DNA from 3 places in the Paenibacillus sp. B-A-8 genome. Region 1 is predicted to be linked to each of the others. Evidence: predicted binding sites of a transcription regulator. Region 1 holds the regulator's gene; each other region holds the start of a gene.
What was found. Region 1 encodes Rex, which represses fermentation and respiration genes when NADH is low (regulators of the CRP and FNR family bind a similar motif). Its sites were predicted from a motif close to TTGTGAAATATTTCACAA; they were not measured.
Positions count from the first base shown of each region.

Region 1 (4,326 bases):
CTTTCATAATATAGGCATAGAACTGGATAAGTCCAAACAGAAGGAGCAGAATCAGAACTGACCCCAGGAGGATCCATTTTTTCCTTTTCTTCAAGGTACAGCTCCCTTTCTAGTAATATATCTTTTTTGATTATATAACACACCCGTGTGTTTATCCAAAGTTTCATATTCATTCATATAAATTCTTATATTTACAGAAAAGGCCGTAACTTTTGCAAACGCAGAAAGTCACAGCCTTTCAGTTAATTTATGATCTTAGACTAGCGCTTGAGCAGCCCCTCAAAGGATTCTTGCGCCTTACGACGGATAGCTTCCTCATCTAACGTTACACATTGTCCATGTTTTACAACCTGTTTACCATTCACCCATACATGCTCAACATCCTTGGCACTGGCAGAGTATACAGCATGAGACAGCAAATCTGTGTGCGGTAGTAAATGCGGCTGGTCTATATCAATCGCGATAAAGTCAGCTTTCATGCCTACAGCGAGCCTGCCCACATCATTTAAAAAGATAGACTTCGCGCCATACTCTGTAGCCATACTCAGAGCTTCCGGAGCCGGTACAGCCGTAGGATCACCACTTACACCTTTATGGATAAGTGCTGCAAGACGCATCTCTTCAAACATATCCAAGTTATTATTACTTGCCGCGCCATCTGTACCCAACGACACCTTCACACCGGCCTTTAGAAGATCCGTAACACGAGCAACTCCACTAGCCAGTTTTAGATTACTTCCCGGGTTATGAGATACACCTACATTATGACGAGCCAGAATCTCGATCTCTTCATCATTCAAATGAACGCCATGAGCAACAATAGACGGACGTGTGAACATTCCAAGCTTCTCTAAATGAGCTACAGGCCGCAGGCCGTAATCCACTACATTCTGCTCCACTTCGCGTTTCGTTTCGGACATATGGGTATGCATCGGTAAATCCAAATCATGCGCCGCCTGTACAAACTTAACAAAGAAATCCGGCGGGCAAGTATATGGAGCGTGTGGCGAGATCATCGTTGTAATTCTACCGTCAGCCTTTCCATGCCAGTTCCGTGCAAAAGAAATCGCTTCCGCAAGCTTGTGATTCTGTACTTCCTCTGGACAAAGACCGATCACGCCTCTCATCAATACAGAACGGATACCTGACAATTCGACCACCTCAGCTACTCGATCCATATGATCATACATATCCAGGAAGGTTGTAGTGCCACCTTTCAGCATTTCCAGAACAGACAAGGAGGTTCCCCAGTACACATCTTCTCCGGTGAATTTCTCTTCCATCGGCCACATTTTTTCCTGAAGCCATACTTGAAGCGCTAAATCATCTCCATAACCACGAAGCAATGACATTGCGGCATGGCCGTGTGTGTTTACCAGACCAGGCATAAACAACAGACGACTGCCATCAACAACTTGCACACCTTCTTCCATCAAAGGCTCTTCTTTTCCTATGTAAGTGATCAAATCATCTTCAATAGTCATATATCCACTAAGAACAGGCTCATCCGTTCCCGGAATAAGAAAACGCCCGCCTTTGATAATCGTTTTACTACTCTTCATTTCCGCTTTCTTCCTTTCCGTCTTTCAAATAATAAGCAAGACTTTGCAAATCCGTTGTAAAATCGGCTGCATGAACCCGGATATTCGGTGGTGTTTTTAGAATCACTGGTGCAAAATTCAAAATCGCCTCAATGCCAGATTCAATAAGAATATCTGCTACATTCTGCGCTTCTGAGTCAGGTACAGTAATAATCCCAATTCGAATGCCTTGCTCACGAACTGTCTGACCTAGCTCCTCCATGGGTTGAACCGTAAGAGAGTTGATTTTCCGCCCTACCTTAGGTGCATAAGAGTCAAATATAGCGGTAATCTTCATAGTATCCTTCAGATAAGCATTATAATTAGATAACGCATGTCCAAGGTTACCGGCACCTACTAATGCCACATTCAGCTGTTGGTCCAGCTTCAAAATATGACGGATTTTCTCAATAAGATAAGTTACGTCATACCCGATACCTTTTCTACCGAAGTCTCCAAAATACGCTAAATCTTTACGGATTTGAGCGGGATTCAGATCAAGTTTTTGTCCTAACTCTTGCGAGGAAACGGTTAATATTTCACGTTTCTGAAGATCATTCAAGAAACGTAAGTATACAGGAAGTCTGCGAACAACGGCTTCTGATATTTTATCCGATTTCATAATTTACCTCCTAATTTAAGTACTATTCTGTTTGAATCCTATTAAAATTTCTGTACCTCGTCTCAATGAAGAGCGGTATTCTCTTATACCGCCCTTCATTGTGGAGTGATTAATTAAACAGAAGATGTCCTTCTTAAGAAACGCCTCCGTCTTCCAACCACTCTGCTATACGAGGAACCATTTGATCCGTAAGCATATGTTCCATTTTCGGGCCAGGCAACGAATAAAGGAAATACTTCCCATAATGAGATTCGATAACCCTAGTGTCATACACTATAACAATACCCCGATCCTGCGCTGTCCGTACCAGTCTTCCAAATCCTTGCTTGAAGCGGATAACTGCCTGAGGCACCGACAATTTCATAAACGGATTCTTCTTCTGGGCTTGTAATAACTCAGACTTCGCTTCGGCTAGAGGGTGATTAGGCGGTTGAAATGGAAGCCTCACGATGGCCAGGCATGTCAATGCCTCACCCGGAATATCTACTCCCTCCCAGAAGCTGCTAGTTCCAAGCAGAACTGAAGCAGCACTGTCCTGAAAGCGTCGAATCAGCTTACTGCGGCTTCCACCTTCCACGCCTTGACCTAGCACCATAATTTCTTGTGAGGCTAGAGCCTCTTTCAAAGGATCGTAAACTTGGCGCAGCATCTTGTAAGAAGTAAACAGAACAAGCATCCGTCCGCGTGTCGTAATTGCCGCTTCTGCTAGTGACTGTACGAGCGTATCGACAAATCGGGCATCGCCCACACTGCCCTTCACACTAGGGAAATCCCGTGGAATTACTAATAGTGCCTGCTCCCGATACTTAAAGGGAGATGGAAGGAGAGATGTCATTAGACGCCCCTCTTCCGCAGCTTCATTAAGTCCGAGATTATCAATCATAAACTGGAACGATTTATCGACAGAAAGCGTCGCCGAGGTTAACACAATACTTTTCTTTTTGTCGAAGAACAGCTCTTTAAGCTGGGTACTAACATCAACAGGGACGGCATATAGCTGTAGCGATTTGCTGCGATAATTTCCATTCGCCTCCAGCCAATATACTACATTCTCGTCGTTTAATCCCATAAAAAACCGTACTTGCTCACGTATAGAAGCTAAATCCTTAAATAAGCCGCTAATATCGGTTACTAAACTATCTGAAGAAGATTGACCTTCTTGATCACGCATCTCATTAAGCATTTTATCACCCTTACGGATAATTTCGCTTAATGTCAGATTCATAGTATTCTCCAAAGCAACCAATTCATCCCAATCTTTCGGTTTACGGGTAGGAAGTAACCGCATGACTAGCTGTCCAGCTTCTCCCGCCGCTGCATCGCTACGTTCCGGCAAGAGGCTAAATAGCTTGTCACTAAGTAGATCCCAGGTTTCTTTTACAGTAAGCAGATCTGGATAGATTCTATCGATAACTCCGCTCCATTCAGAAGCTTCCTCACTGCCTGATGACTGAAGCATTTGACGAAGCGTTGGGAGTTGGCCGTTACGACTATCCTTGTATAATCGGGATAGCGTGTGAGCCACCGTGAAATGCTTCATATGCATACCTAAATGCTTGCCAGCCACGTCCTCCAGATGGTGGGCCTCATCAATAACAAGATGTTCATAAGCCGGGAGTAGCTGGTGCCCAGCCTTAACATCTGCGAAAAGCTTAGAGTGGTTCGTAATAACCACGTCAGCAATACCTGCTTCATGTTTTGCCCGATGGTAATAACACTTGCGGAACCAAGGACAGGAGCGACCGAGACAAGAATCGGTATCGCTTGCTACCGTCTCCCAGAAATCTCCGCCACGACCGCTTAAATTGAGCTCTTCGTCATCCCCTGATTCACTTTGTGTCAGCCAAACGATCATCTGAGCCGCAGTAAGTGCATCTTCTCTTGGACTTATAAAGTCTTTTTTATTAATTTTATGTTCAAACTTACGAAGACACAAATAATGCCCTCTACCTTTAAAAATCGCAGCTTTAAATGGAAACGGAACTACCTGCGTTAACAAAGGAATATCACGCTCACGCAATTGATCCTGCAGATTAATGGTATGAGTGCTGACCATAACTTTCTCATTAGTACGAACACTTTGGTATATGGCAGGCAACAAATAACCAAGCGATTTGCCGGTTC
Region 1 covers NZ_CP183882.1:4,653,681-4,658,006, forward strand. Annotated here, with positions in the region: gene ACN6MV_RS20885 (DUF5590 domain-containing protein) at 1-94, opposite strand, end outside; gene ACN6MV_RS20890 (amidohydrolase) at 261-1,562, opposite strand; gene ACN6MV_RS20895 (redox-sensing transcriptional repressor Rex) at 1,552-2,202, opposite strand; gene dinG (ATP-dependent DNA helicase DinG) at 2,336-4,326, opposite strand, start outside.

Region 2 (4,326 bases), 320 kb from region 1:
CGAAGTCCTTAGGATCAAAGCCCAGTTGTTGGAACGATTCCTCGATACCCAATTTTTTATTCATATCGCGAATAGCATTGATCAGGCTAGTTACACCTTCTTCAGTTGTGCGAGCTGGCAATCCCAAAATACGGGCAATTTCAGCGTAACGCTCATCAGCTACGAAGTGCGAATATTTAGGGAACGAAGCGAACTTCGTAGGTTTTTTAGCATTGTAACGGATAACGTGTGGCATAAGGATCGCGTTAGTACGACCATGAGCGGTGTGGTACTGTCCGCCCCATTTATGCGCCAAGCTGTGGTTAATTCCCAAGAATGCATTGGCAAAGGCCATACCCGCAAGTGTTGATGCATTATGCATTTTCTCACGAGCTACTCTGTCGCCTTCCAGTGCCGATTTTTCAAGGTATTGGAATACCAGTTGGATGGCTTTAATAGCTAGACCATCAGTGTAGTCACTCGCCATAACAGATACATAAGCTTCGATAGCATGTGTCAATACGTCCATACCTGTATCTGCAACTGCAGTTTTTGGCAAGCTGTATACGAACTCTGGATCAATGATAGCTACGTCTGGTGTTAACTCATAGTCAGCCAATGGATATTTAGTGTGTTGTTCAGTTGTTTTATCGGTAATAACTGCGAAAGATGTTACTTCCGAACCCGTACCCGAAGTAGTTGGAATCGCTACAAACTTAGCTTTGTTACCAAGTTTAGGGAATTTGTATACCCGTTTACGGATGTCCATGAATTTTTGTTTTAGACCGTTAAAATCTGCGTCTGGATGTTCATAGAATAACCACATTCCTTTTGCAGCATCCATTGGGGAACCGCCGCCAAGTGCGATGATGCAGTCCGGTTGGAACCTGTTCATCATTGCAGTACCTTTTTCAACTGTAGTTGTCGATGGATCTGGTTCAACTTCCGAGAACACTTCGATAGCTACAGGAGTTTGGCGTTGACGCAGGTAATGTTCAACTCTTTCTACATATCCAAGCTTAACCATCATTGGGTCAGTGATAATTGCGACACGTGTGATATCAGGCATTTTGGTCAGGTACTGAGTAGCGCCTTTTTCGAAATAGATCTTGTCAGGTACTTTAAACCATTGCATATTCACGGTACGACGATTCACCCTTTTCACGTTGATCAAATTGATTGCTGTAACGTTTTGCGACACGGAGTTACGACCATAAGATCCACAACCCAGAGTCAACGAAGGGATATTAGTGTTATAGATATCGCCGATCGCACCATGTGTGGAAGGCGAGTTAACGAGAATACGTCCTGTTTGCAGACGGTTAGAGAACTTCATGATTACTTCTTCGTTGTTGGAGTGGATAGCCGAGCTATGTCCCATACCACCAAATTCAACAATTTGAGCTGCGCGTTCGATCCCTTGATCTGCATTTTTAACTTTGTAGCAAGCAAGAACCGGGCTTAATTTTTCAGCGGAAAGTGGATATTTAGTGCCTACACCTTCAAGTTCTGCTACCAGAATCTTTGTGCCGGCAGGGACTTGAATGCCACACATTTCAGCAATTTTCACTGCGGATTGACCTACGATTGCTGGGTTAACCGCACATTTTTCTACATTCATTGCTCCACTAGTCAGTTTGGCAGCTTCTTCTTTATTCACAAAGTAGCATCCATTAGCAATCATTTTCTTCTTCACTTGATCGAAGATTGGTTCTTCGATAATAACAGCTTGCTCGGAAGCACAGATCATACCATTATCAAATGTTTTAGAAAGAATGATGTCCGTTACGGCTTGATCAATATCCGCGCTCTTTTCAATGAAAGCAGGTACGTTACCAGGGCCTACGCCAAGTGCTGGTTTACCACAGCTGTAAGCTGCTTTTACCATTGCAGAACCACCAGTTGCCAAGATAAGAGCAACGTCTGGGTTGTTCATCAATGCGTTTGTCTTGTCCATTGTTGGCATTTCAATCCATTGGATACAGTTCTCAGGAGCGCCAGCTTTCACGGCAGCATCATGAAGAATTTTTGCAGCAGCTGCACTACACTCTTGCGCAGATGGGTGGAAACCGAATATAATAGGGTTCCGTGTCTTAATCGAAATCAACGCTTTAAACATCGTGGTGGATGTAGGGTTGGTTACCGGTGTGATACCCATAACAATTCCGACGGGTTCAGCAATTTTTTGGAAGCTATCATAAGCGTTGTCTTCAATAACGCCTACTGTTTTATCGTATTTAATTCCGTGCCAGATATATTCAGTTGAGAAGATGTTCTTCGTAATTTTGTCTTCGTATACGCCGCGTCCAGTTTCTTCTACGGCCAATTTTGCGAGATACATATGTTTGTCGAGTCCAGCCAACGCCATTGCATGAACGATTGTGTCAACTTGCTCTTGGTCTAGCGCCATGAATGCCTCATGCGCTTTTTTCGCTTTATCCACTAAATTCTGAATATACTCTTCAGCGGTAACTTGTTTAACTTGGGCGGCGACTTCGTTCTTAACTGCCATCTCCCTCGTCCTCCTGTCAATTTTTAGTTGTTTTTCTCTACACATTTATCTTATCACATGATTTCCACCTTGTATAGTGAAATCTTTCACAAAGTATAAAGTTTTTTTGATTTGTTTTCAAAGCGCTTTCATTCGATCATATTATAGATATTTTTCCATATTTTATGTTAAAAATCCCTTCAAATCTTAGAATTATACTTTAATAAGCAAAGTATTGAGCCCATTTCCTTCCAATCGCTTTAATACAGCACTCCGTTAAGGCATTCCCTTCATCACAGAAATTTACGATTTTCCTATGCCGTAATAGTTTCCAGTTGATCATCATTAGCTCTGTAGATTTATAAATTTATAAATTATAACAACAAAAAAACCGGCCCCAAAGGGACCGATTTTATTAATTTACCTATTCTGCTTTAATCGTATCAAAGAATTTCTCTTGCACTGTTTTAGCTGCTGCTTCTAGCTGGCTCTTAGAATCCGTTCCTTTTTTGGAGAACAGCTCTTGAATGACATTGGACATTGTTGCGTAGTAGTCCTGTGTATTGTATTGAGCTTCAGGTTTACCATCTAAGAGTCCCATAATGTCAGGGCTATATTGGTATACATTGGTGTACTTGTCATAAACCGCTTTGGTCTTCTTACCAAACTCAGAATCTGCTGAGTAGTAATCTAAGAGTGGCGGGATAAAGTATTTACCATCAGCTGTACGTTGTTGAAGGACTGCATCCAGTGCTTCCAAACCTTTATCAGAGAAGTAATCAAATGTGATATAACGGAATGCCATTTCTTGCTCATCTGGTGTTGCATTCGGATTAATTACGAGGTAATCACCACCAAGTACCCCCGTATGCTTGCCGCCTTTTTCCATAGCAGGCATTGGATATGTGAGCACATCCTCAGGTTTCAGTCCACCTTGATTCAGTGCTTGCTCGATTACGCCATCGGACCCAGCCATTACCATAGCTGTACGACTTTGTTGGAATGCGCCTACAGCATCGCCCCAGCCAAGTGCCCAGTCCTGAGGAATCGCGTTAGCTTCCCATCTAAGTTTCTTGTAGAAATCCAGTGCTTTAACACCAGCATCGGAATTAAAGGTAGCGACAACCTTGCCGCCTTCAACCTTTTGAATTTCACCGCCAGCTTCGAACAGGAAGTTGGTCCAGTTCCAGCCTGCTTCGTTACCTTTACCCATTGGAGCAATACCGGAAATACCTTTTTTGACATCAGCTACGCCTTTAGCCGTATTCAGCATATCATCCCAAGTCCAATCCATTGGTGGGACCGCAACGCCTTTTTCATCCAGCATTTTTTTGTTGATCATAGTCGTTGTTACATAACCTTTTTGAGTTACTCCGAAAACTTTACCATCAATGATGAACTGATTTTGCAGTACTGGGTTAATTTGATCCTTAAATTCGTATTTGTTCCAAAGATCCGTAATGTCAGCAACCCAGCCCTTTTCCACCAGGAATTTAGCTTCTGTAGCGTAGGTGTTAAAGAAGGTTGGTGCTTCATTCGCAGCCATTTTGATTCCAATTTCACTTACATTGTACTGCCAGTCGTCTTTAACAATTTCAACATTTGGATATTCAGCCTGGAAACGTTTAATCTTGTCATCTTCTTGCGCTCTCACTTCAGTCAAGTCAGGCGTTGGATAGTGAATCTTGATCGTCACTTTTCTTTGAGTAATGTCATCCACTGGCGCATCTGTAGCAGTTGCTGTATTATCAGTTACCGCATTTGTTGGCGCAGTAGTTGCTTCCCCGCCTTTGTTTCCCGCTGTGTTTCCGTTATTGTTGCCACTGCAAGCAGATAGCAACGAACCGGCTACAAGT
Region 2 covers NZ_CP183882.1:4,969,817-4,974,142, forward strand. Annotated here, with positions in the region: gene adhE (bifunctional acetaldehyde-CoA/alcohol dehydrogenase) at 1-2,491, opposite strand, end outside; gene ACN6MV_RS22545 (ABC transporter substrate-binding protein) at 2,895-4,326, opposite strand, start outside.
Region 2: a site for Rex is predicted at 2,566-2,583, ahead of adhE (bifunctional acetaldehyde-CoA/alcohol dehydrogenase). Genes of this name have one in related genera too.

Region 3 (4,326 bases), 2.7 Mb from region 1:
GCCCAAGCGGTTCTTTTGTTTTAACCAGAATAGTAGTTAAATCTTATTGTGCTTGCACGAACTCAGCAGATTTAATTCCGGCTTGACGGCCGAAGATAATGATCTCAGCTACAGAGTTACCGCCGATCCGGTTTTGACCGTGCAATCCGCCTGTTACTTCACCTGCTGCAAACAGGCCAGGAATAGCTGCGCCTTCTTTATTTAATACTTCTGTATTCGTGTTGATCTTCACGCCGCCCATAGTGTAGTGAATCCCAGGTGCGATCTTAATAGCGTAGTATGGAGCGGTGGACAAGTCGTTGTCCATTCCTGTCGTTCTGCCAAATTCAGCATCGTTCTTGTTCTTTACTGCGCTGTTCCAAGTATCAAGTGTCTCTTTTAGCTTATCGGCTGGAACACCGATTTCTTTCGCCAATGCTTCGATGGTATCCGCTTGGATCACGAAGCCCATTTTGTCATATTGTTCAATTGCTTTCACGCGTGATTTGACGCCGGAATCAAAGACAAGCGTTGCCGCTTTTTCAGGAAGTGCATTGATCGCTTCGGTAACTTTATCACGTGTAGTCAATTCATTTACGAACCGTGTGCCTTCGCTATTTACGAGGATAGAACCTTCGCCGCGTACAGCTTCCCCGATCAGATAAGATTTTTCTTGTTGAACTGTTGGGTGAACCTGGATTTGATCCATATCAACGGTGGTTCCGCCAAGTGCCTCGATCATTTTGATGCCGTCACCGGTACTGCCGATTTGGTTAGTAGTAACGTAACCTTCCAAATCAGGTCTAACTGTAGAGATCATGTCCATATTAGAACCGAAACCACCGGTAGTGACAACAACAGCCTTCGCTGTAATGGTTTTTTCATCGGCTTGGTTAAAGAGTACCTTTACTCCGTCAACCTTACCATCTTTTTGGGTGATTTCCTTCACATCTGCGTTCACAAACAATGGAATTTCTTTTTCTTGTATATTCTTAACCAATCCTTTGACAAGGTATTGGCCTACCGCAGAGCCGTCTTCTGGGCGGTGAGTACGTTTTTCGTTCATGCCGCCTGTGATCGTGATATTGTTCAGTCTGATTCCGATCGAATCCAACCAATCAATAGCACTTGCGGAATTATCTACGAAGAAACGAAGCATCTCTTTATCGTTGGTGTCGTGACCACCTTTTAATGTCTCTTCATAAAATAAATCATTGCTATCTTTAATACCTTGATCTTTTTGGAATTTTGTTTCAGAAGCATTCATCCCCGATGAGGATTTACTTGTATTCCCGCCAGCAACTGGCATTTTTTCTAAAATAACCGGGTTCAAACCTTTAGCCTTTGCTTCTAGTGCAGCGGACATTCCAGCACCGCCGGCTCCGACAATAACGATATCATAGCTATCTTTTAATTGATCCAGTGGTGTGTAGCTAGCCTCTGATGCACCAGATACGGCTTCGGTTTTATCATTTTTAGCCGTCTCATTGACCTTACTCTTGTTCTCGTTGCCAGCACTATTACCTGCGCTGTTGCTATTACTGTTACCGCAGCCTGCGATCACGAGCATAACCGAAAGAATGAGAATAAGAGCAGCACTTGTTGTCTTTTTCACCTTTATAACGCCCCTTTGTGAATGTTTTCACATTTATAATAAAGCAAAGATACTATTTTGTGAAGGTTTTCTGTAATTAGTTATGATTACTGTCACATTTTCATGTATATTTTCAATTATTTTTTCATAAAATTCCTCCATTTCAAATACATCTCAGCTCCCTACTCAGTTATTAAAGCTGTGCCCTATATACTCTTATATTTCAAAAAAGCCACCCTTTCCAGGGTGGCCATCTGCCTTATTTCCTTATCCTTTTTCCATACAGGGTGTGCAGGCTTAACTAACTGAAATTCTAAAGGAATCCGTAGTTTGAGCGTTACTGGATCATTTAAGGTACATAAGCTATAACTTCAATTTCTACGAGCCCATCCTTAGGCAGACGTGCTACTTCAACAGCGCTGCGAGCAGGGTATGGCTGAGCAAAAAACCTTCCATAAATCTCATTCACCTTAAGAAAATCATTCATATCCTTTAGGAAAACGGTCGTCTTTATTACCTGATCCATGCTTGTACCCGCCGCTTCCAGTATGGCTTTGACATTCAGCAACGACCGTTCCGTCTGTTCCTCAACCGTAGCAGGAAAAGTCCCATTAACCGGGTCTAGTCCGAGTTGTCCTGAAGTATATAGGACGTTCCCAAGCTTTACAGCTTGAGAGTAAGGTCCAATTGCGCCTGGTGCATCCGTTGTTATTACAGTTTCTTTATGCATATTTGTCATTTTAAAAGACTCCTTTATCCAGCTTGTTCATTAGTGTTGCCGTCATATTCCTTTAGCATTTCTGCCTGTTGCTCTGGCGTTAACTTCGCGATACCGAATCCCGTGAAGCCCCATATCGTCGCAAAGATTATTCCTGTCCAACAGAGAACAGCCCAAGGTAAATAATGTAGCGTTGCAACACCCAGCGTACCCGCCATATAAGCACCTGCAGCTGTCCAAGGCAGAATAGGCTCGGTAATCGCCGCTGAATCCTCGATGGTACGTCCCAAGTTCTTCGGATGTAAGCCCCGACGGATATATGCTTCACGTAGCATTTCACCTGGCATTAAGATGGACACCTGACCATTACTTGTAACTCCGATCATCGTAAGACCTGTAACAATTGTTGCTACGATCATTGAACCTGTGGAATGGACGAACTTCAAAAGCTTATTAACAATCAATTCCAAGGACTTGGTCAGAGATATGGTTCCAGCGAACGTGATTGCACAGAAGCAAATGAGAAGTGTCCCCATCATGGAGTTCATTCCGCCACGATTTAGAAGACGGGGTACATCTTCAATAACGTTGGCAGAATCAAACCCAGCAACTTGAACCATAGAAATATTAAATCCATTAACAACAGAAGATACGACATCATTCAAAGTAAACCCCTGGAATACAAGTGCGTTAGCCATAGCGAACATAGAAGAGATCAGCATGACCGGTATTGTCGGTTTCTTCGTAATTGAACCATACAAGATGATTAATACGGGTACTATAAGCAGCAGATTAAAGTCATAAATTGTATTCAACGATCCCATGATTGTTCCAACCTTCTCCGGAACAATAGCGCCTGCGGCATCTGTGTTTAGGCCTGTAATAATAAAAACAACGCTTGCGACAATAAAGGAAGGAATTGTGGTATACAATAAATGTCCAATATGCTCATATAGATTGACACCTGTTGCTAACGCCGCAATATTAGTCGTGTCTGAAAGCGGTGACAATTTATCACCAAAATAAGCACCTGCAACTACTGCACCAGCCACTGCTGCTAGGTTTGCATCCATACCCGCGCCAACGCCCATAAAAGCAACCCCGATCGTTCCCGCTGACCCCCAAGATGTGCCCGTACAAAGCGAAACGGCAGCTGTCGCAATAAATGCGGTAATAAGCAGAAATTGTGGACTAATAATTTTCAATCCATAGTAAATCATCATTGGAATCGTTCCACCAACCATCCATGCCCCAATCATAAAACCAACCATGATCAGAATAAGAATGGCGGGCATCGTTTTCGCGATCTTACCAGCGATAGATTCTAGTATGTCGTTATAGCTATAACCAAGAATAATCGCGATAATACCAGCAACAACCGCTGAGGTAATAATAAGTGGTTCTGGTGGTAATTCAAACAACACATACCCTAAACTAAGTAGCACAATCATCGTAATAATCGGCAATAGCGCTAAGAACATCGTCGGCTGTTTCTTGACTCTTGGTGTTTCTGATTTGGACATGATTATTATCCCCCTTGATACGGATCTGAAAAAGGCTACTAACGAGGTCTTTCAAGGTCATTGATAAAGATTTTTTTATTATGAATTTTTTAATGGATAGGCCCGGTACAGCCGATGAAAAGCTTCTTGTAACATGGGCAGTGGCGTTGCAATATTTAAGCGAATAAAGCCTTCTCCTGATGCCCCAAAACCTGTTCCAAAGCTCACACTAACCTTCGCATCGGACTCAATCCACTGCTTTAGCTCTGCTTCGTTGGTGCTAATTGCCCTACAATCCACCCATAATAGATAGGTTCCTTCTGATTCGATCACGCGAAGCTCAGGCATATATTCAGCTATATAAACTTTCACCCAATCGATATTGGCCGTGATATAACCTCGTAATTCTTCCAGCCATTCATCGCATTCCGTATAAGCCACTTCTAATGCAGGTACTGCAAAAAAGGTTGGGTTATGACAGCCTGCTTGCTGTAAGCAATGTCTAAATCTCTCACGCAGCTGATCATTCGGAA
Region 3 covers NZ_CP183882.1:457,623-461,948, reverse strand. Annotated here, with positions in the region: gene ACN6MV_RS02090 (flavocytochrome c) at 44-1,594, opposite strand; gene ACN6MV_RS02085 (RidA family protein) at 1,923-2,312, opposite strand; gene nhaC (Na+/H+ antiporter NhaC) at 2,327-3,814, opposite strand; gene ACN6MV_RS02075 (MalY/PatB family protein) at 3,893-4,326, opposite strand, start outside.
Region 3: a site for Rex is predicted at 1,610-1,627, ahead of ACN6MV_RS02090 (flavocytochrome c). Genes of this name have one in related genera too.